3 regions of the Chloroflexus sp. genome follow, and region 2 is predicted to be linked to each of the others. Evidence: riboswitches for the same ligand, from Rfam matches in the RefSeq annotation. Region 2 holds a riboswitch; each other region holds the start of a gene.
What was found. Region 2 has a riboswitch for S-adenosylmethionine ahead of AC01ZF_RS14465 (homocysteine synthase). Riboswitches for the same ligand answer to the same signal wherever they lie in the genome.
Positions count from the first base shown of each region.

Region 1 (6,852 bases), on a different contig from region 2:
TCGGTCTTGGTCGGTTTGGTCGCAGCGTTGCAACCAACTTAATCGACCGCGGCCATACTGTTTTAGGCATTGATCGCGATCCGAACATCGTCCAACAACTTGCCGACCACCTGACGCAGGTCGTGGCGCTTGATTCGACAAACGAAGACGCACTGCGAGCAATCGAAATCACCGCGTTTGATACGGTGGTCGTGGCGATTGGTTCACAATTTGAAGCTAATCTCCTGACGACCGTTGCGCTCAAGACATTAGGTGTCAAGCGGGTTGTTTGCAAAGCGCTGAATGAGCGACAGAAATATATTCTTGAGCGCGTCGGCGCCGACATGGTAGTACTGCCAGAACATGAAGCCGGCGCCCGCTTAGCTTGGCAACTATCGGAACCGCATGTACTTGAGCATCTCAACCTTGGTTCTGGGTTTAGCGTCGCCGAAGTGCGCGTCCCACCTCCACTGATCGGCCAAACCTTAATGCAGAGTGGTTTGCGTCGGCGGTACGGTATCAACGTGTTGGCCGTTAAGCACAACGGTAAGATGATTGTCACCCCGCCCCCCGAATACACCTTCAGTCGGGATGATCGCATATTGATTATCGGAGCCGACTCCAGTATCAGCACATTCTGCGATTTATCATCATGATAGCTCAGCTCGAACGTCGCAACCTGAAACGGTTGCGGCATAAACCGGTCCCACCGCCTTTGCGCTTGGTCGGTGGGTTAGCATTCTTGATCGCCATTGGAACCGGATTGCTGTTGCTCCCCATCAGTGGTACACGTCAACTCACCTTGATGGAGGCACTGTTCACGGCGACATCGGCGTTGAGCGTTACCGGTTTATCGGTCATTACGCCGGTACGCGATCTATCGCTCTGGGGGCAGATTCTGCTCATGCTGCTGATCCAGATCGGTGGTGTCGGTTTTATGGTCGTCGCCGTGATCGTTTTCAGGCTTTTGGGTCGGCGGATCAGTTTTACCGATCGGATCGCGTTAAGCGACTCGTTAGGCTTACTCTCGCCGGCGGCAATCGTGTCCTTGACTCGGCGCGTTCTTATTACGGTCATCACGATTGAGCTGATCGGTGCCTTCTTGCTCTACATACACTGGCGTACCGATCCTCGCCTTTCTGAGGGTCAAGCCTTCTTCTTTGCCCTCTTTCATGCGGTCTCGGCATTCTGCAATGCCGGATTTGACCTGTTCACTGGTACTCCCGGTTTTAACGATGGTATACCGCGGGATAGTGTGACGCTGTTTGTGATGGGGGTCTTGATTTTTCTCGGCGGCTTAGGTATTCCGGTCGTTGCCGATCTGATCGCGTACCCGAATGAGCGGCGGTTGTCGTTGCACACGCGGATCACGCTGCTCGTCGTGAGCATACTGGTGGTCGGTGGTGCTGTTGGCTTATGGCTCAGTGAAGCGTTCGATAAAGATGGAGTGCTTGTTGGGCAGCCGTTGGATCGTCAGATCATAGTGACCGTCTTCCAATCGGTTTCGGCTCGTACCGCCGGATTTGCCGGCATTACTAACTTCGAGCAGTTGACACCGGCCAGCCAACTGCTACTCATTGCGTTGATGTTTATCGGCTGTGCGCCGGCCTCGATGGGTGGTGGGATTACCACCGGTACGTTTGCCGTCCTCTCGATTTCGCTATGGAGTTATGCGCGCGGCCTGCCAACCGCTCAGTTTGGTGGACGCAGTCTGGCGACTGGTATGGTACGGCGGGCGGCAGCCGTGCTCACGATTTCGCTCTTTGTGGTCTTGGCTGCTTCATGGTTACTGGTGACAACGCACGACACAACCCTTGACCGTACCGTGTTTGAGGTTGTATCGGCATTTGCCACATGCGGGCTGACGCTTGGTTTTACCGATGAATTGAACACGTTTGGGCAGTTGGTGATCATCGCTGTTATGTTTTGGGGACGATTAGGCGCCCTCACCATTATCATTGCGTTAGCGCGACAAAGTGCTGCACCGCAAGTCGTGATGTACCCGGAGGAGCAGATTTTGATCGGGTAGAACGTGATCTGGAAGTTGCTATGCGCCACTTATATATCCATATCCCCTTTTGCCATCGGCGCTGTTCGTATTGCGATTTCAACACCTACGCCAACATGGAGCATCGCATTGCGGCGTATGTTGATGCACTCTGTACCGAGTTAGCTATGTTGCGCGAGTCGCTCCCACCGTTACCGAAATCACCGGCAGCAGCGGCATTGCGGCCAAGTATCTTCTTTGGCGGTGGGACGCCGAGTATGCTGACGCCGGCACAGATTGAACGCATTCTGACCGCGGCTACGGCGCTCGTTCCTCTCGAAACGGCCGAGATCTCGCTTGAGGCAAATCCCGGAACGGTGCTAGGCCGCGAGTATCTGCGTGCCATCCGCTCGCTTGGTGTGAATCGGTTGAGTATGGGGGTACAAAGCTTGCACGATCCAACCTTACGGGTGCTAGGACGTATTCACACCGCTGCCGAAGCCAAGGCAAGCTATCTTGATGCCCGTGCAGTCGGTTTTGAGTCGATCAACCTGGATTTCATCTTTGGCTTGCCCGGGCAAGACCTTGCCGATTGGCAAGCCACACTCACCGAAGTCATCTCGTGGGACGTGGATCATCTGGCCCTGTACTCGCTCATTCTCGAAGAGAATACGCCACTCTATGCGCAGGTCACGGCGGGGCGCGTACAGGTGCCCGACGATGATCTCACCGCAGCGATGTACGAATTGGCGATGGACCTTCTTGACAAAGCCGGTTATCGGCACTACGAAATCTCGAACTGGGTACGTCCCCAGCCGGGTGATCGGCCTGATGCACCGCCGCGATTGGCGTGTCATCACAACCTGGCCTACTGGTTCAATAGTGACTATTTGGCCGCCGGCGCCGGCGCTCATGGCCATCTCTTCCCGCAGCGCTACGCCAATATTCGATCCATCGATGGGTACATCGCTGCCGTTCAAGCCGGTCATCGCCCGATTGCCGAGACTATCCCACTGACCCCTGCCGATCTGGCTGCTGAAACGATGATGATGGGCTTGCGGCTCGATATTGGGGTAAGTTTTGAGCACTTTGCCGCCCGTGTCGGCGATGATCTCACCGAGTACTACGGAACCGCCTTGCACGAGCTGATGCAGCACGGGTTGATCGCGATAGATGACCGACGGGTGTGGTTGACGGAGCGAGGACGGATGGTGGGTAATCACGTTTTTGCACACTTTTTGTAGCGGTTGCCTCTTGCCGTCAGTCGTGTTATAATCGCTCACAACGTTCGCGTGCGGCGCCGTAGTGCGTCAGCGAACTTCAGATGCTCATCGAGATGGGCTGAGGGACTGGCCCGATGACGCCCGGCAACCCCCGAAAGGGAAGGTGCCAAATCCAGCGGCAATGAAGAGCATTAGCCGAAAGATGAGAGGAACGAAGTGATGATCGGAGCCTCTCGCTATGCGAGTGGCTCAATTTATTGCGACGCCTATGGAATTCCGCACAGTTTGGTGGGAAAATGAGACGGTTCGCCTGATCGATCAGCGCAAGCTGCCACACATCGTCGAGGTGGTGAATTGCACCGATCTGAGCCTGGTCGCCTATGCTATTCGCAGTATGCAGGTACGGGGCGCACCGGCAATCGGTTGCACGGCTGCGTATGGCATGGCGTTGGCTGCTCGGCAGAGTGCTGCTCATTCGGTTGAGGAGCTACTTGAAGAGCTACGCCAAGCCAAAGCGATCTTCGATGCTCAGCGTCCAACAGCGGTCAATTTGGCCTGGGCGACAAGCCGCATGCTACGGCGGGCTGAAACGGTTGCTCCCGAAGGCATCGCAGCGATCAAAACTGCATTGTTGACTGAGGCCGAGGCGATTTTCGCCGAGGATCTCGCTATGTGCCATGCGATAGGAGAACACGGCGCACCACTCATTCCCCCGCGTGGTCACGTGCTGACCCACTGCAACGCCGGTGGCCTGGCAACTGCCGGGTACGGAACGGCACTTGCCCCCATTCGCACCGCCTTTGCCCAAGGTCGGCCCATTCATGTCTTTGTTGATGAAACGCGCCCCTTCTTGCAAGGCGCCCGGTTGACGGCGTGGGAATTGTTACAGGCCGGTATTCCCCAGACCTTAATCACCGATAATATGGCCGCTTTTATGATGCAACGCGGCCATATCGATTGTATTATCGTTGGTGCTGATCGGATTGCTGCCAATGGTGATGTGGCTAACAAGATCGGTACCTATGGCTTGGCAGTACTCGCCCGTTATCATCAGATACCTTTCTACGTCGCTGCCCCTTATTCCACCATCGATCTTGCCACGGCGAGTGGCGCCGATATTCCTATCGAAGAGCGCGATCCGGCAGAGGTGACTCACATCGCCGGGATTGCCATTGCTCCGCACGGTGTGCCGGCTGCTCATCCGGCGTTTGACGTTACGCCAAACGAATTGGTAACGGCGATCATCACCGAGCGAGGCGTGCTGCATCCTCCGTTCACGGTAGCCTTGTGTCAACTGGCGAGTCAACCATGAATGTGCTGGGGTCGTTTCAGCCGGCCTGCCGGCCACTTCTGCGCGGTGGGTTGCCTCATACGAATCCGATGATCGTGGCGCAGTTAATCTGCCGGTATTTTCCGCAGACACCAGCATGGCCATTACCCTTGCCACGTACCCTTGCCGATACACCATTTGCCTTGGCAGCACAAGGTTTGCCCGGTGTGCAGATCGATCTCGAACGTGACCGATTGGCCGTTGACCACGAGACGCTTGAGCGCGAAGCGGTTCGGGTTGGGTTGGCGTATCTGCGTGGTGATGCGCAATTTGCTGCGTTGTCGGGTCCGGCCGTTGTTGTCCTTGAAGAGCTACTCCGTCAGCTCAATACCGAAGATCGCCATCCATTTTTGCTCAAATACGAGACAATTGGCCCGGTGAGCCTCAGTTTGGCGTTGACCGACAATCATGACCGACCTTTAGCTTACGCGCCAGAGTGGCGTGAACTGTTACTCAATTTGTGTAGCTTGCGGGTGGCATGGCAACACGAGCAAGTGCAAGGGTACGCGGCGTATCGACTGGTCATGATCGATGAGCCGTTTCTCGATGCCATCTTGCACCCGCTGAGCCCGTTAGAGTGGGACGATGGGATCGATTTGCTCAACCGGCTACTCGTCGATCTGCCGGCGCGACGCGGCTTGTTTATCAGTAGTGCCGTGCTCTGGGAGGCAATTTTGCCGCTCCCACTCGATGTTATTGGCTTTCACCCGGCCGATCATTTGCAATCATTGTTGCAGGTTGCCACGCCACTAACGCAATTTTTGGCGGGTGGTGGTTGTTTGGCATGGGGTGTCACGCCGGTTGAAGCTCGCTTACTGGCTAATGTTCATGCGAGCGATTTGTGTGATCGTGTGGTGAGAGCGATGCACGAGGTGGCGACGGCAACTGGACTTGATGTAGCGGTTGTGCAGCAACAATCGTTTCTCTCGTTTACCGGGAGTCTGGCATATGTGAGTCCGGCACAAGCTGAACAAGCGTTACAGCTCTGCGCCGAAACGTCTCGGTTGGTACGACAGACGTTGGGTGTCGGCGAAGAAGAGTAGCTGGTTGTAATATGTTGGTACGCTTTTCCCGCATCTATGTGGGTTAGTCAGAGGAGTGCGCGCTGTGAAGATCGTGGTCACCGGTTCGCTAGCATTTGATTATATTATGGATTTTCCCGGCTATTTCAAAGATTTTATGCTTAGCGACAAAGCACATATTATTTCAGTTAGTTTTTTGGTTGACTCAATGCGTAAAATGCGTGGGGGGGTGGCCGGGAATATTGCGTATAATTTGAGTTTACTCGGTGAACGTTCGCTCATTGTCGGGTCAGCCGGTCATGATTTCGATGCTTACCGCGAGTGGCTCGAGGAGCAAGGGATTGATACAAGCGGAATTACGATTATCGAACACGAGTTTACCTCCTCTTGCTTTATCAATACCGACAAGGCGAATAATCAGATTGTTGCGTTTTATGCCGGTGCAATGGCTCACGATCATCACAATTCGCTCCTCAACCGTGGCCTGACCGTAGATGATCTCGTTCTGATTTCGCCTACCAACCCCGATGCAATGCGTCGGTTTGCCCTTGAATGTCAGCAGATGGGCGTGCCGTATATCTTCGATCCGGGGAAGCAGACGCCGCGGCTTGATGCCGATCTGCTGGAAGTGGGCTTGCGCGGGGCGCAGGTGTTGATCAGCAATGACTACGAATTTGGGATGATGGCGAAGTGCTTGGGGTTGAGCGAAGATGAGCTGATCGGCCGCGCACCGATTACGGTCGTTACACGCGGGGTCGACGGTTCACACATCTTTGTTGATGGTCAATTGGCGGCAGCCATTCCTATTGCACCGGTCGAAGAAGTGCGCGATCCAACCGGTGCCGGTGATGCGTATCTGGCCGGGATCGCCTTTGGTCTGGTGCATCGATTATCGTGGGAGATGACCGGGCGCATTGCCGCGCTGTGTGCTGCATACGCGATTGAAGAGCGTGGGTGCCAAGAGCATCGCTTTACCTTACCCCAATTTGTTGCGCGGTACCGTGCTGCGTTTGGTTGCGATTTGCCGCTCGACATCTTTTCGTTGCGGGAGGCCGCATGAAATGGGGGATTCTGAGCGCCGGACGTATTGCGCGCCGGTTCGCGAGTGCCGTCGCTCGCTCGGCGACCGAACAGGTTGTTGCGATTGCCGCCCGTGATGTCAATCGTGCGGCGGCATGTGCCGCCGAATTCGGGATTCCACGTGCGTATGGTGATTACGTCGCACTGCTCAACGATCCTGAAGTTGAGGCGGTTTACAATGCACTGCCCAATAGTCTCCACGCTCAATGGTCAATTGCGGCTTTGCAGGCC
Region 1 covers NZ_JBWGQH010000020.1:7,211-14,062, forward strand. Annotated here, with positions in the region: gene AC01ZF_RS11555 (potassium channel family protein) at 1-635, shown strand, start outside; gene AC01ZF_RS11560 (TrkH family potassium uptake protein) at 632-2,008, shown strand; gene hemW (radical SAM family heme chaperone HemW) at 2,029-3,210, shown strand; SAM riboswitch class I at 3,292-3,398, shown strand; gene mtnA (S-methyl-5-thioribose-1-phosphate isomerase) at 3,458-4,501, shown strand; gene AC01ZF_RS11575 (uroporphyrinogen decarboxylase/cobalamine-independent methonine synthase family protein) at 4,498-5,562, shown strand; gene AC01ZF_RS11580 (carbohydrate kinase family protein) at 5,627-6,601, shown strand; gene AC01ZF_RS11585 (Gfo/Idh/MocA family protein) at 6,598-6,852, shown strand, end outside.
Region 1: another riboswitch for S-adenosylmethionine. It lies ahead of mtnA (S-methyl-5-thioribose-1-phosphate isomerase); the one in region 2 lies ahead of AC01ZF_RS14465 (homocysteine synthase).

Region 2 (6,852 bases):
GATGAGCGCTAAAGCGCCGATACCACCAACCCGTAATCCGGTCAACCGCTCAGCTTCGACATGAGGAGCCATCTCGACGCGCTTCACGCCGGCAAGTACAGCCAATCGTTTGAGATCGAGTTGGCAATGAGCCGGTACCATCGCCAACAATGGTCGATCACTCTTGGCAACCAGTGTCTTGAACACATGCGCGGCCGGCATACCAATTGCCTCGGCAACTGCCACCGCATCAGGCAGCGTTGGATCATACTCATGCACGGTGTAGGGGATCTGCTGCCGTTCAAGCACACGCATTGAGTTGAGTTTGCCGCTCATCGCAAGACCTCACTCATCGTTCCACCGACGTTGAGACTGACACCGGTGTAACCGGGATTGAGACGAAAAAGGTCGTTCCTTTGCCGGGCTGACTGGTCACAGCGATTGAACCACCAATGGCTAAACATAACCGTTGGGCAAGCGCCAGACCGATCCCAACACCATCGTATCGCGGGGTGAGCACCTCATCGAAGCGGGTAAACGGCTCGAAGAGCAGATCAAGCTGCTCGTTACTCATGCCGATACCACTGTCGCTGACCGTCAGATTCAACAGGGCCGACCCCTCGGTGCTCGACTTCAGACTAACCCGCAAGGTGATCATACCATCTTGGGTAAACTTCGTCGCATTATGCAAGAGCTGGAGTAGGATCTGACGAATTTTCGCCCGATCACCTTCAATAATTATGGAAGGATCACTATCAAGATCGATGGTTAACCGATTGTGCCGCTGCTGTACAAGTGGAAGGATAGTCTTTTCGAGTTCATCGAGCAAGAGACCGAGTGACCAATGATCGTGATACACCTCAATGTCACCCACCTCCAGCCGAGCTAACACGATCATGTTGTCGATCAATTCCAATAACTGTTTGCCCGACTCGTAGATGCGTTGTAACCAGGTAATCGTTCGGTCTGCTTGTGCTGTGCCGTTCTGTACATCTTCCAGCAGCAATTCACTGTAGCCGAGAATCGTCATCAGCGGGGAACGCAATTCATGACTAACATGAGCAAGAAACGCACTTTTCGCTTTAGCGGCAACGGCTGCTTCCTGTTGCGCGACGGCCAACTCACGTTCAAGCTCGGCCAGACGGCTCCGCATGTGCGACGATGGCGTGACCCTCGACGTAGCGACGAGCCACCCACCACCAAATGCTGCTAAGATCGCCGGCCACCACCAACCCGCCCATACAAACACGGCTATCGCCGTTCCTAGAGCCACAATGGCAAGGAACAGCAACCACCCCTGCCGCGAACTCGACAGCCTCCGCAAGCGCCAGATCAGTAGCCAGAAGCACTTCAATGGTCTCCTCGTACCGAATACGCCAAATAGCATCTAGATGTGGATACTATCTTACCGCAAATCGGTAACGAGGCGAACAAGACATTTTTAATAAACTGATATATCTAATATCTCATACGCCAAGCCAAATGTCACTCCTATTCCGACCCTACCCGATCCAAAAATTCCCGAATGACAACACTCTGGGTAGCTATATCGGTCAGAAACGCATCGTGGCCGGCATCAGTCATGATCAGGTGCGTTGTAAACGACCGCCCGGCAGCCTGTGCCGCTGCTGCCATGTGATACGTCTCGCTCGGTGGATAGAGCCAATCGCTGCTGTAGGCCAACGCCAAAAACCGTGCTCGTGTCAGATCAAACGCCGCTGTTAACGAGCCGTAGCGCGCCGCAAGATCCCAACTGTCCATAGCGCGCGTGATCGTCAAATAAGAATTGGCATCAAACCGTTCGTTGAAACGCGCCGCCTGATGCTCAAGATAGTGTTCAATCGCAAAATGTGGCCCAAGGTCAAGCGGTCCGGAATCACCGCGCCGCCCAAACCGCTGCTCCAACTTTGGCTCACAGAGATACGTAATATGACCGAGCATGCGTGCTACCGCCAAACCATCACGTGGCGGCTCACCATCGTAATAGTCGCCACCACGCCAACGCGGATCGGCCATAATTGCACGCCTGCCGATATAATTCCACGCTACCGTCTGTGGACTCGAACGTGCGCTCGTCGCCAACAAGATCGCACCACGCACACGCTGCGGATACTCGACCGCCCATGCCAATGCCTGAAATCCACCCATCGAACCACCGGCTACGGCCAACAAGGTATCAATCCCAAGGGCATCAATCAGGCGTTGTTGGGCGTGTACCATATCCTCAATGGTAATGATCGGAAACCGTGAACCGTAGGGCTTCCCATCAACTGGATGTGGACTCGATGGGCCGGTCGAACCGCGGCAGCCACCGATCACGTTCGAGCAGATCACAAAGTAGCGGTTGGTATCAAATGCGCGGCCCGGCCCGATCATTCCATCCCACCAGCCCGGTTTGCGATCAGTAGGACTATGATAACCGGCCGCGTGTGCATCACCCGACAAAGCGTGCAGAATCAGAATGGCATTCGAGCGGTCGGGCGCTAGTTCACCGTAAGTCTCGTAGGCAATCGTCAGTGGCCCCAGTGTCGCACCGCTCGTCAGGGGCAGCGGTGTCGTCCAATGCATGCGCTGGGTACGCACGAAGCCAACCCCTTCGGGGGTTGGCGCCGAAGCAATTGCTTCCATATCGATCCTCTCCCTGTCAGCAAGGAACGAGAACGAGCTGCGGCGGCAACGCCATTGTTACCACCACATCGGTCAGAAACTACGATGGTGTTCCGGCCAACGCCTGATCGAGATCGGCCAAAATATCATCTATTGTTTCAAGGCCGATAGAGAGCCGCACGTAGTCGTCGGTCACACCGGTGAGACGCTGTTCTTCAGGGGTCAACTGGCTATGCGTCGTCGTCGCCGGATGGATTGCCAAACTCTTGGCATCACCGATATTCGCCAAGTGTGAGAAGAGGCGTAACCGTTCGATAAAGATTCGTCCAGCGTTACGCCCACCCTTCAAGCCGAACCCGACGATCCCGCTCTGTCCGCGCGGCAGATACTTTTGGGCCAACGGATAACTCGGGTGGCTCGGTAAGCCGGGGTAATTGACCCATGCTACCTTCGGATGTTCGCTGAGATAGCGCGCGACGGCTAACGCATTCTTGCTGTGCCGTTCCATCCGCAACGGCAACGTCTCCAGCCCTTGCAAGAAGAGGAAACTGTTGAACGGGCTGAGGGCTGCACCAATATCACGGAGGCCTTGCACACGCGCCTTGATAATATAGGCAAGATTGCCAAAGGCCTGCGTATACACCAGGCCGTGATAGCTCGGATCGGGGTTGGTGAAATCAGGGAAACGCCCACTCGCCGCCCAATCAAACTTACCACTATCGATAATAATCCCACCGATAGCGGTGCCATGCCCCCCGATATACTTCGTCGCCGAGTGAATGACGATGTCGGCGCCGTGCTTGATCGGCTGCCACAGATACGGGGTTACCGTCGTCGCATCAACAATGACCGGCACACCCCGCTCGTGCGCAATCGCCGCAATCCGCTCGAGATCGAGCACATCCAGCCGCGGGTTACCGACCAGTTCGAGAAAGAAAGCCTTCGTTCGATCATCGATCGCCGCTGCAAACCCATCGTAATCACGGGCGTCAACAAAACGGGTCGTAATACCCAAACGCGGTAAGGTGTGACGGAAGAGATTGTAGGTACCACCGTACAAATCCGATGAGGCGACGATATTATCACCGCTACCAGCCAGATTCAAAATTGCCAGCGTCTCGGCAGCTTGCCCTGACGACAACGCCAATGCACCCACCCCACCTTCCAATGCGGCCATACGCTGCTCGAATACGTCGGTGGTCGGATTCATAATGCGGGTGTAGATATTGCCGAACTCTTGCAGGTTGAACAAGCGGGCTGCGTGGTCGGTGTCTTTGAACTGATAGGATGTTGTTGCGTAGATCGGTACTGCCCGTGATCCGGTTGTCGGATCCGGAATCTGTCCGGCGTGTAAGGCAAGCGTCTCGAAACCGGTGAAGCGTGGCGTGTCAGACATGCAATCCTCCTCAAATAGATGCCCGGTGTAATAGGCAACAAAAACGCCCTCAACTTCGATGAGGGCGTGAAATAACAAGTGCGGATAACCACGATTCCACGTCGCTCATCTTCCAGAACACTTCTGCCGGAATTAGCACCGTTCGCATGCGGCGACGCATGCGAGGGTTGCTGCGGTTTCAACGGGCCGGTCCCTCCACCGCTCTGGATGAGTGCGTGTGTGTTGTTGAGGTGCGTTTTGGTGTCGCCTTCACCAACGTGATGTCGTAAATATAAACTATACGACGTGTATTTGTCAAGTATCACTTCTCAGGCTCTGACATGCGCTGGGATCAAGGATCCTACACACCCTGCGACATCCCAGCTCGTGGTGAGACGGCAGCCCAGCGCGCAAGCTTCCACAACACGCTTACAGATGTCTCGCTGCGCTCGACATGACAGGGAGCGACGGACGGCTGGCGGCGCGCACCCTATCCAGGGCAGGCAACCCCCTCTGTCATTTCGCGCGCAGCGAGAAATCTTGGCATCCGTTGTGCGGCGCGCGCCATGAAGCAGCGATAGGGCATCGAAGCGACGTTGCAGAACCGGACGGATATGGATACCCTTGGGCATGCAGCGTACCGTATAGGTGTTGCAAACTAAGTCTATTGGTTGTAAGGTTCCTCATTTTTTACCTTGGATGTCTTAACCCACGTCCGAATCTCACTCATTTGTATTGACGCCCTCCCATGCGACTGCTACAATGTCTAGTTGTGACAAATAGTACAACATGAGAGGGTGATCGTGATCCGCTACGTGTGGCTTTGGTTCATTGGGCTGCTGATTGTATCGATGAGTATGGGGCTAACCGCGTGCTTTCCCGAGCCGCCACCGCACAACTTGCCTACCTTGCCGGTCGTGCTCGACATTACCCCTGCCCCAACCATCGACCTCGATGCAACGGCGACGGTCTATGCCAGTTTGTCGCGCCCAACCCCAACGGTTGCCGCGTTGTACGTTGTCCAGGCCGGTGATACGCTGAGTACAATTGCCGAACGCTTTGGGGTGACGGTTGATGAATTGGTGGCAGCCAACAATCTGACCGATCCCAACTTCCTCCAGCCCGGTCAGACGTTACTCATTCCATCGTTAATCGGTACGCCACAACCAATACCCACGCCGACACCGTGAGACCCTGCCCTGGTTGTGGTTGAAGATGGAGCAGGGTTAGAGTAGAATGTTTCGGACAGCGTTAGGGGTGGATGAACAACACTAACCGCCAACAATTCCGCTCGCGCAGCCGACGGTACTGCAACCGGTCAAGGATCGCTGCTGCGATTGCGAGTCCCCTTCCCCGTTCTTCCCAATCGTCAGGGAGGACGAACGTCGACTCTGGCCTTTCCCATCGGTGACCACGATCAACGAGTCGCGCCTCGATCAGGTGTGGTGTACAGCGGAGCCGCAACTGGATTGGCTCCGCTTCCGCGGCAACGGCATACTGTAAGATATTCGCAACCACTTCCGCGAGAGCGGTACTAAGCCGTATCTGCGCCTCCGGTGCTACTCCGGCTTCAGCCCAAAACGCATTCAATGCGGTGTGGAGCTGGTCGATCCCTTCTGCGAGCACTGGGCTGAGTTCGTAATGGCGTTCGATACGGTGCATACGATAGATCTGTTGTCACACAGCGTGCAACGCTTCGTCTACATTGGGGTATGGGCGCAAGACGCGATTGAGCGTTGTCAATTCTAAAATCGCCTGTGCTTGGGCGTTTAGGTTAGCTAGGCGCAGATCACCGCCGGCGAGCCGTGCTGCTTTCAGACCACCGATGAGCGCACCTAAGCCTGAACTATCCACAAAACTGACCTCCCCCATATCAACGACGATCAAGCGGAAACCTTCACGAACGATCTGGGATAAGCGCTGCTTCACTTCCGTGGCTACCAAGAGATCGAGACGGCCACGTAGTTGGACGATAACTGCACGTTCATTCATCGGGTTGACGGTAATTTCCATCAGTGCCCCTTTCATAAACTCTTCTAGCATAGCGGTTTACTGCTCCTCGGTGGGTTGGTACAAAGCAGCATCGATGACCACACTAAGCATTATCAGATCGTACACCGCCCAAAAAATATTGACAAGTACGGGAAGCCCATCATTGCGCCAGCCCAGTGTTAGTTGCAGCAATCCCACGACAATTGAGACTGCTAAGAGTATCATCATCGCTAGTTGCCAGCGCACTAAGCCAAAATATCGCCCGGTCTGTCGGGTTTTGGGAGTGACGATAAATCCTAATTTCTTGCCAAACCAGACATTGGCAGCCGCAGACACTACCGCTTTAATCCAGAGCGGGAAGAGCGCCAAACTATACTGCTGCCCGCGCCATGTTGGTCGCCCCCAACTGATCACAGCAAACAAGAGCTGGTTGATCAGTAAATATGGTACTAAGCGCCAAAAAAATTCAGCCGATAACGCATTCACCGGCAAGAGGCCAAACAACAGAAACAGTGGCGGTGATATAAGGTAGATAATCGTTGGTACGCCTGACAGATAACTCCACATTGTATCAAAATAGGCCAGACGCTGCCCCCAGCTTAACCCTGGGAGCGTCAACGGGTTTTCCCGCAGCATAACCTGTATCGTCCCCTGCGCCCAACGGAGGCGTTGTTGCAACGCACTACGCAAATCTTCAGGTGCTAATCCGTGGGCTAGAATCTCATCGTGGTACACCGAACGCCAACCACATGCGTGGAGGCGCATCGATGTTGACATATCTTCGGTCACCGAGATGGTTGAAATCGGGAGATACTCCATCGCTTCATTGACGAGCAGCGGTATCAGTTGACGCACCGTCTCAATGGCAGCCAACGGCGAGCGTTCGCGGGCTGCAAGCT
Region 2 covers NZ_JBWGQH010000029.1:34,021-40,872, forward strand. Annotated here, with positions in the region: gene AC01ZF_RS14450 (aminoacyl-tRNA deacylase) at 1-315, opposite strand, end outside; gene AC01ZF_RS14455 (sensor histidine kinase) at 329-1,333, opposite strand; gene metX (homoserine O-acetyltransferase MetX) at 1,471-2,607, opposite strand; gene AC01ZF_RS14465 (homocysteine synthase) at 2,687-3,982, opposite strand; SAM riboswitch class I at 4,085-4,196, opposite strand; gene AC01ZF_RS14470 (LysM peptidoglycan-binding domain-containing protein) at 4,765-5,151, shown strand; gene AC01ZF_RS14475 (ATP-binding protein) at 5,213-5,623, opposite strand; gene AC01ZF_RS14480 (STAS domain-containing protein) at 5,639-6,004, opposite strand; gene AC01ZF_RS14485 (glycosyltransferase) at 6,011-6,852, opposite strand, start outside.

Region 3 (6,852 bases), on a different contig from region 2:
TTGGGTGGAAAGATCTCATCGAATTCACCCTTCCCTCCGTCGTTTCGGATCATCTGCGCTACGATTGCGCGCTCAAATCGCGCATTGTACGAAGCATAGCGACGACCATCAAGTTTGGCCGGTCGATCAATGCCGCTGTTGGCTAATGTCACAATCGCACTTGTGTCGCGTTGTGCTAGCGCTGCGATGGCAACCAACGATGGTTTGGTGGGGTGAAGATGGTAGCTCAAAGCACTCTCCGAGGGAGCAATTGCCAATAACGCTCTTCCCGCTGCCACCTTCGCAGCCGGTGTCGTCTGATAATTGTCCTCTTCTGGGGATAGCAAAATCAGTTCGATTCCGGCGTCACGGTACCATCCCTTGGCAATGGCTACGTAGAACCCAATATGATTTGTGTTAGGTGTCCAATCGAGGGCTAAAGTAATAGGTGTTGCCATACGTAGTCTCCTTTTCAGGTTGATTGTTCGGTTATCACCGTCTTACCAACACCCGTGAGACGTGCAATCAGCCAACCAAGTGTGAAGACCGGGATAGGCTGAGTGAAAGGGATGAGTGCCTCAATCGCGGCTTTGTTGCGTAGCCCACATAACCCTAGTCGGTCAAGGATGAGCCAACTGACCGGCATTGCCAGTATATCCAAACCAAAATCGAGCAGGTCGAGCACAATCGGTAGTGCGATTGGGATGTAGTGCATTGTTGTGAAGAAACCGGCATCTGGCGGTACCTGCAAGCTGCGCAAGCGCCGCCATATCAACCAGAGCACGATCCCTGCCAGTATCAAGCCGCTCAGCATAGCAATGAGCAGCCACCCCACAATTGTCATTAACTGGTCACTCATCCTGATTTCCTTGGCCCTAGCCCAACCCAGAGCAGCGCTGTAACACTTACGATGAGGAGCAAGGTGGTAAGAGTACTAAACTCTAACACAGCTCCAAAGCGCGGTTGCGAGCGGTCGATGATGGTCAATGGTGTTACGAGCGGCTCTGTTAGCCCGTAGAGCCACGCTACGGTCGGACTATCAGGGCGCGCAGCTAACAGCTTCAGCACCAATCGCACGATCAGTAGCCCGCAGAGCGTACCACCAAGGATGGCGATTATTTCGCGCCACTGAGCTGTCGAGCCAAACTTCATGCTTACGCTCCTTGTGGAACTGTTGGCTGTTATTGTACGTCTCTTTTATTGTACAAGAACACAAGCGATAGTTGCGATTGCTAGATGAGAGGTGTTGAGCAACTGTGTCTACACCATAATCCTCGGTGTCGGGAATTGTTGTCAGATAATGTTAACCATTTTCAGCGAAATATGACCGAAGACCTATGGTGTTTGTCATTGTCTTTTGTTACACTATAAGCTACCCTTACTCGTCGGCGTCAGGTCACGGGGTCAACTAAACAGGCACGATCGAAGGCAACCGGTATGATTAAGCCAATAGTATCAGCTAGAACAAAGCACCCTATGACGATGACCGGAATGTCCCGGTTGCGTCGATTCAGCCTGTTTACACTCATGATCGGGATCGAGCTATGCTTGTTGGTGAGTGCAGTTGGTTGGTTGCTCAGTGCAACTCCGTCGCGTACACCATTGTCGGCAAACCCCGATTTGACGCCCCTCGTCGATGAGATTCGAGGTCGAATGAGTGGGGAAATTATCGATCCGCTGATTGAGGTGAAACCGGGGATTACCATTCGGGTCAGCAATATCCGTGGTTTTCGGTATGCTGGCTCGATCTACTATTACTATATCGAAGGTGCGCCCAACTACGATCCGCTCTCCCGCGGCATCATTCGGCCCGATCAAGTTGAAATTGTCCTGCGTGAGACGAGTGGTACGCAGACGATTGTCCTTTATCGGGTGCATTAAAACCGACGCCGGCCTTCATCCCAATCACCCCAATCACGCTCTTCAGCGGCGCGAATAGCACGTCGCTTGAGCGCCCGTCGTGCAATCGGTATTACCTCTTGCAAGACAACCCACAGTTGCTCTTCAAGCTGGGGCTGCGTTGCCAACGCTGCTTCAATGGCCACCGCATCGATGCCACGGGCGTGTAAAGCCGTCGCAATCGTTTTTGCCCGCTCGCGATCACCGCTAGCCAATGCCGCGATCAATTCCTCTTCGAGCGTCATCGGTACCTCCCATTGCATGTTGTGGCGTGTTAGGCGGTTAAAATGATCGGTCCCTCATCGGTAATAGCAAGCGTATGCTCAAACTGGGCCGACCGCTTGCCATCAGCCGTCCGTACCGTCCAACCGTCACGGTCGACTTTGGTTGCCGCCGTACCGACATTAATCATCGGCTCAATGGTAAAGACCATCCCGGCCACGATTTTACGGGTCTGGCGAGGGTCGTCGTAGTGCAAAATAGTTGGCTCCTCGTGCAGATCACGACCCAAGCCGTGACCGGTATATTCGCGCACCACAGCAAAACCGTTGGCTTCTGCATAGCGTTGAATAGCTGCGCCGATCAACCGCAACGGATTACCGACGCGCGCCTGCTCAATTCCCAGCTCAAGGCAACGACGGGTAACATCGAGGAGACGCTGTGTCTCTTCATCAACCTCGCCTACGGCGAAGGTCTCGCAAGCGTCACCGATCCAACCGTTGAGACGCAAGCCGATGTCGATTCCAACAATATCACCTTGCCGTAGCCGGTCGCGCTTGCTCGGAATACCGTGGCAGATCACATCGTTAATTGAAGCACAGATGGTACCAGGGAACGGAGGCACGTAGTTGCGGCGACCCGCCGGTACATACCCTTTATAGACAGGTTCGGCACCGTGTGAACGGATAAACTCTTCAGCAATCGCGTCCAGTTCAGCCGTGGTTACGCCCGGACGGATATGTTCGCGCAGCACGTTGAACGTCTGCCGCACCAGTTGCCCGGCGGCACGTAACAGTTCAATCTGTGCAGGAGATTTCAGAATAATTGGCATGATACCCTCACTTCAAACCGTTTTGTCGGTGATGAACGTTTTGGTACCTCTAAGACAAACAGTTCGATCACGTATCAGTGAGACCGCACGACCGATAGCCTTACGATGCGGGATGGATGATACACGATCCCATCACCCATCCGCTACGCCTCATCCACCAATGCCTCTGGCACCGGCGGGCGTGGCAGCAAGCCGGCCCGCTCCACGACCCGCGGGATGGCGCGTGTCCAGTCAACCGACATCAGATGCACACCGGCTACACCTTCGATACTGAGCAGCTCGGTGACTAACTCGGCAGCCAGCACAATGCCTTCGGCTTCACTATCGGTGGCGCGCTGCATCCGCTCAACAATCGCATCAGGCATGAGGGTGCCGGGGAGATGATCGCGGAGATAGATCGCCGATTGTGGCCGACGCAAAATCATCACACCGGCCAGAATGTAGGCCTGTTGGTGCAAACCGGCAGCACGCACATCTGCCATCCATTGCCGGAAACGGTTGACATCGAAGATCAACTGGGTCTGCACAAACTCAGCGCCAGCCTCGATCTTTTTTTCCAGCCGCGCTGCTCGTTCGACGTTTGGGTTTGCGACACTACCGATAAAAAAACGCGGTGCCTCCTTCAATGGCGTACCCGATTGGAACGTGCCCTGATCGCGGAGGGTGCGCAGCATCCGGATCAGTTGGAACGAGTTAAGATCGAGCACATTTTTGGCTTCGGGATGATCACCAATGCGCGGATGGTCGCCGGTCATTGCCAAAAGATTGCGCACACCGAGCGCCGATGCACTGAGTGCATCGGCTTGGAGGGCGATCCGATTACGGTGCTGGCACGTCATTTGCATAATCGGCTCAATGCCGAGCTGGTGCAAAATGACGCTACCGCCAAGCGATGACATGCGAGCGATTCCGCGCTGATTATCGGTCAGGTTCACCGCATCGACGTAGGTGCGAAGGTTTTGCGCCAGGGTTTCTAGATGAGCGCGTGCCGCCCCCTTTGGCGGTGCAATCTCACCGGTAACAACCGTTTGCCCGGCGGCGAGTCGGCGTTGCAGGGTCGAGTGCATAACTATTCGTCGGCAAGGGCCTGTTGCAGATCGGCGATCAGATCATCAGCATCTTCAATCCCGCATGAGAGTCGGATCAAGTTGTCGCGAATACCAACCGCCAAGCGTTCTTCACTGCTTAGTTCATAGTAACTCATGAGTGCCGGTTGTTCAACCAGGCTTTCGACACCGCCGAAGCTAGGGGCAATATACGGTAGCCGGAGCCGGTCGACAACGGCCATCGCGCCGGTCAGATCACCTGCAACCTCGAACGACACTACGCCGCCAAAGCCGCGCATCTGGGCGCGGGCAATCGCGTGATCGGGATGATCGGGCAGGCCGGGGTAATGTACCCGCGTCACCCGTGGGTGGTGGGCGAGAAACTCGGCGACGGCTTGCCCATTCTGATTGTGGCGCTCCATCCGCAAGGCAAAGGTCTTGAGGCCACGACCGAGCAGATAGGCCGCGTGCGGATCACAGATTCCACCAAGGATTCCCTGCGTTTCCCGGAGTGCTTTGATGATCGGCGGACGGCCAATAATGACTCCGGCCAAAAGATCGTTGTGTCCGGCTAAATATTTGCTACAACTGTGTACCACCAGATCGATCCCGTATTCAAGCGGACGCATGTTGTAGGGGGTGGCAAATGTAGCATCGATCACCGTTTTGATCCGGTGCTCGCGCGCTATCTTCGCCACTGCGGTCAGATCGATCACGCGCAGGTACGGATTCGTCGGCGCTTCGGTGACAATCAAGCGCGTGCGCCCCGGTTCGATTGCCGCCGCAATAGCTGCCGGGTCGGCAGCGGCGACCACGCTATGACGCACCCCGAGACGGGCCAGCATGGTGCTGACAAATTGACGGGTACGGCGGTAGCCGTCGTCGGTTAGGATCACGTGACTACCGGCGGGAAGCATCGCAAGCATCACTGTAGTCAGCGCATTCATCCCGGAGGCGCAGAGAAGTGCCTCGGCGGGGGCATGCGGTGACTCCAGCGCAGCGAGACGGGCTTCAACAGCGCGCACGGTTGGATTTCCGTACCGACCATACTCTTCGCGCTCCAGTTCGCCCGACTGAAAGGCTATCAGCTCGGCGCTGTCACGGAATGTGTACGTAGCGCTATGGACGACAGGGGGTGTAATCGCGTCAAACGCGCGCCGGCGTGGTTCGCCTGCGTGGACGGCGGCCGTACCGAGGCCAGGAGATTGGTTTGTGGGCATAAAAAACCTCTCATCAGGGCGATGAGAGTGCAGTTGACGTACTCTTGCTATCGGCAAGATGACGCCGCTCTCCTCTCATCTGCCAGCCTTATGCTGCCGGAGTTGCCACCCGTCAGGCGTTGATCCGCCGGGTTGGCGCGGTTTCATCGGGCCGGTCCCTCCACCGCTCTGGATGAGTGCAGCGTTCTGCAATTGTACGAAGTATAACAGGTGATCTTGAGGATTGTCAATCAGACGGGATGACGTCCCGCTCTTGGCATCTCATCCTCCGCGTGTGCAATAGTAAATCTCGCCACTCGCGGCTGTCAATCCCATCTGCAACGCTGTCTCGTGATCAGGAACCATATCGGTTACAGTCGTAACTGTTACAGTAAACCCTGCTTCACGCAACCGATCGATATAATCCCGACCATACCTACGCACATGATCTTCTTGACCAAATGCAATCAGCCGTTCCTGCGGGTCAATGATAGTCGGATCTTCAAAAGTCACTTCAGCCGTAATCGGTACCAATAGGATAGTCCAGCCGTTTGGCTTAAGCGTGCGCCAAAATTCGCGCATTGCTTTGCGATCATCAGGCACATGTTCAAGTACATGACTGCATAAAATGACATCGAAATATGCATCAGGATATTGAATATTTGTAATATCCATCTTAACCATAGCACGCGGATCGAGTAAATCGGCGGTAAGATAGCCGGTGCCGATGAGGCGCCGGAAGTTCGGTTCAAAGCACGGTTCAGGAGCGACGTGGAGCACATTTTTATGCAGCCCATCGAAAAGATTCGTCCGATGAATGAGATACAACCACAACAACCGGTGGCGTTCTAACGAACCGCAATAGACACACATTGCACTTCTGCGCTTTGGACGACCGTATGGCGCAAACGCTCGCGATTCGCGTTGGCAAACCGGGCAGAAGACCCCACTGCCACGATATTGAATAAGGTTTATCATCCTCTGTAGTCTATTGCGGACGCTTCGCAGCGGCCTTTTGACAGCCTCAGGGAGTTTTCGCAAAAGGTTTGGTATAGCGTATATCAAATCATTGGGGAGTGACCCTGTCGCAACTCATCTTGATATATCATCACACTCGTAAGAAGGCCGACATAATCACCACATCGTGCAACTCACCGTTGCGGTCGATCGCGTGACGGGCCAATTGGCCTTCGACTGCAAAACCGAGACGCGAGAAGATGGCTTGACCGGCTTTTAACGCGGCGAGCATCGCTACTGTCACCTTCTGAGCACCAAGATCACGAGCTGTATCAACAATAGCTTGGGCCATATAGGTACCAAGCCCGCTCCGTCGCCAACCCGGCTTCACAATTAACCGCAGCTCGGCCACGTGGTTTGACCAACCCGGTATACGCCGCGCCGACGTGTAGGCGACAATCGAGCCGTCATCAGCGACTGCGACAATCTGTCGCCAATTCTCGGCATATGAGGCGTTGACGAGCCGAGCAATAATTTCCGGGTTAGTAAAGTCTTCTTCAAGATACAGCAGATCGTCTTTTGGTAAACTCAAACCAAAATCGGCTAATGCTGCTCGATCATTTTCTACCAGTGGCCGAATGGTTACTTGTCGGCCATCTTTCAATGCTACATTGCTAATCGCATCGCTGCGTAGGGCCATGCCCAGCCTCCTGCGGTGTGC
Region 3 covers NZ_JBWGQH010000017.1:23,095-29,946, reverse strand. Annotated here, with positions in the region: gene AC01ZF_RS10375 (ABC transporter substrate-binding protein) at 1-437, opposite strand, end outside; gene AC01ZF_RS10370 (hypothetical protein) at 452-838, opposite strand; gene AC01ZF_RS10365 (YggT family protein) at 835-1,131, opposite strand; gene AC01ZF_RS10360 (hypothetical protein) at 1,471-1,860, shown strand; gene AC01ZF_RS10355 (hypothetical protein) at 1,857-2,123, opposite strand; gene map (type I methionyl aminopeptidase) at 2,153-2,929, opposite strand; gene AC01ZF_RS10345 (methylenetetrahydrofolate reductase) at 3,073-3,996, opposite strand; gene AC01ZF_RS10340 (trans-sulfuration enzyme family protein) at 3,999-5,195, opposite strand; SAM riboswitch class I at 5,268-5,374, opposite strand; gene AC01ZF_RS10335 (class I SAM-dependent methyltransferase) at 5,457-6,047, opposite strand; gene AC01ZF_RS10330 (GNAT family N-acetyltransferase) at 6,283-6,831, opposite strand.
Region 3: another riboswitch for S-adenosylmethionine. It lies ahead of AC01ZF_RS10340 (trans-sulfuration enzyme family protein); the one in region 2 lies ahead of AC01ZF_RS14465 (homocysteine synthase).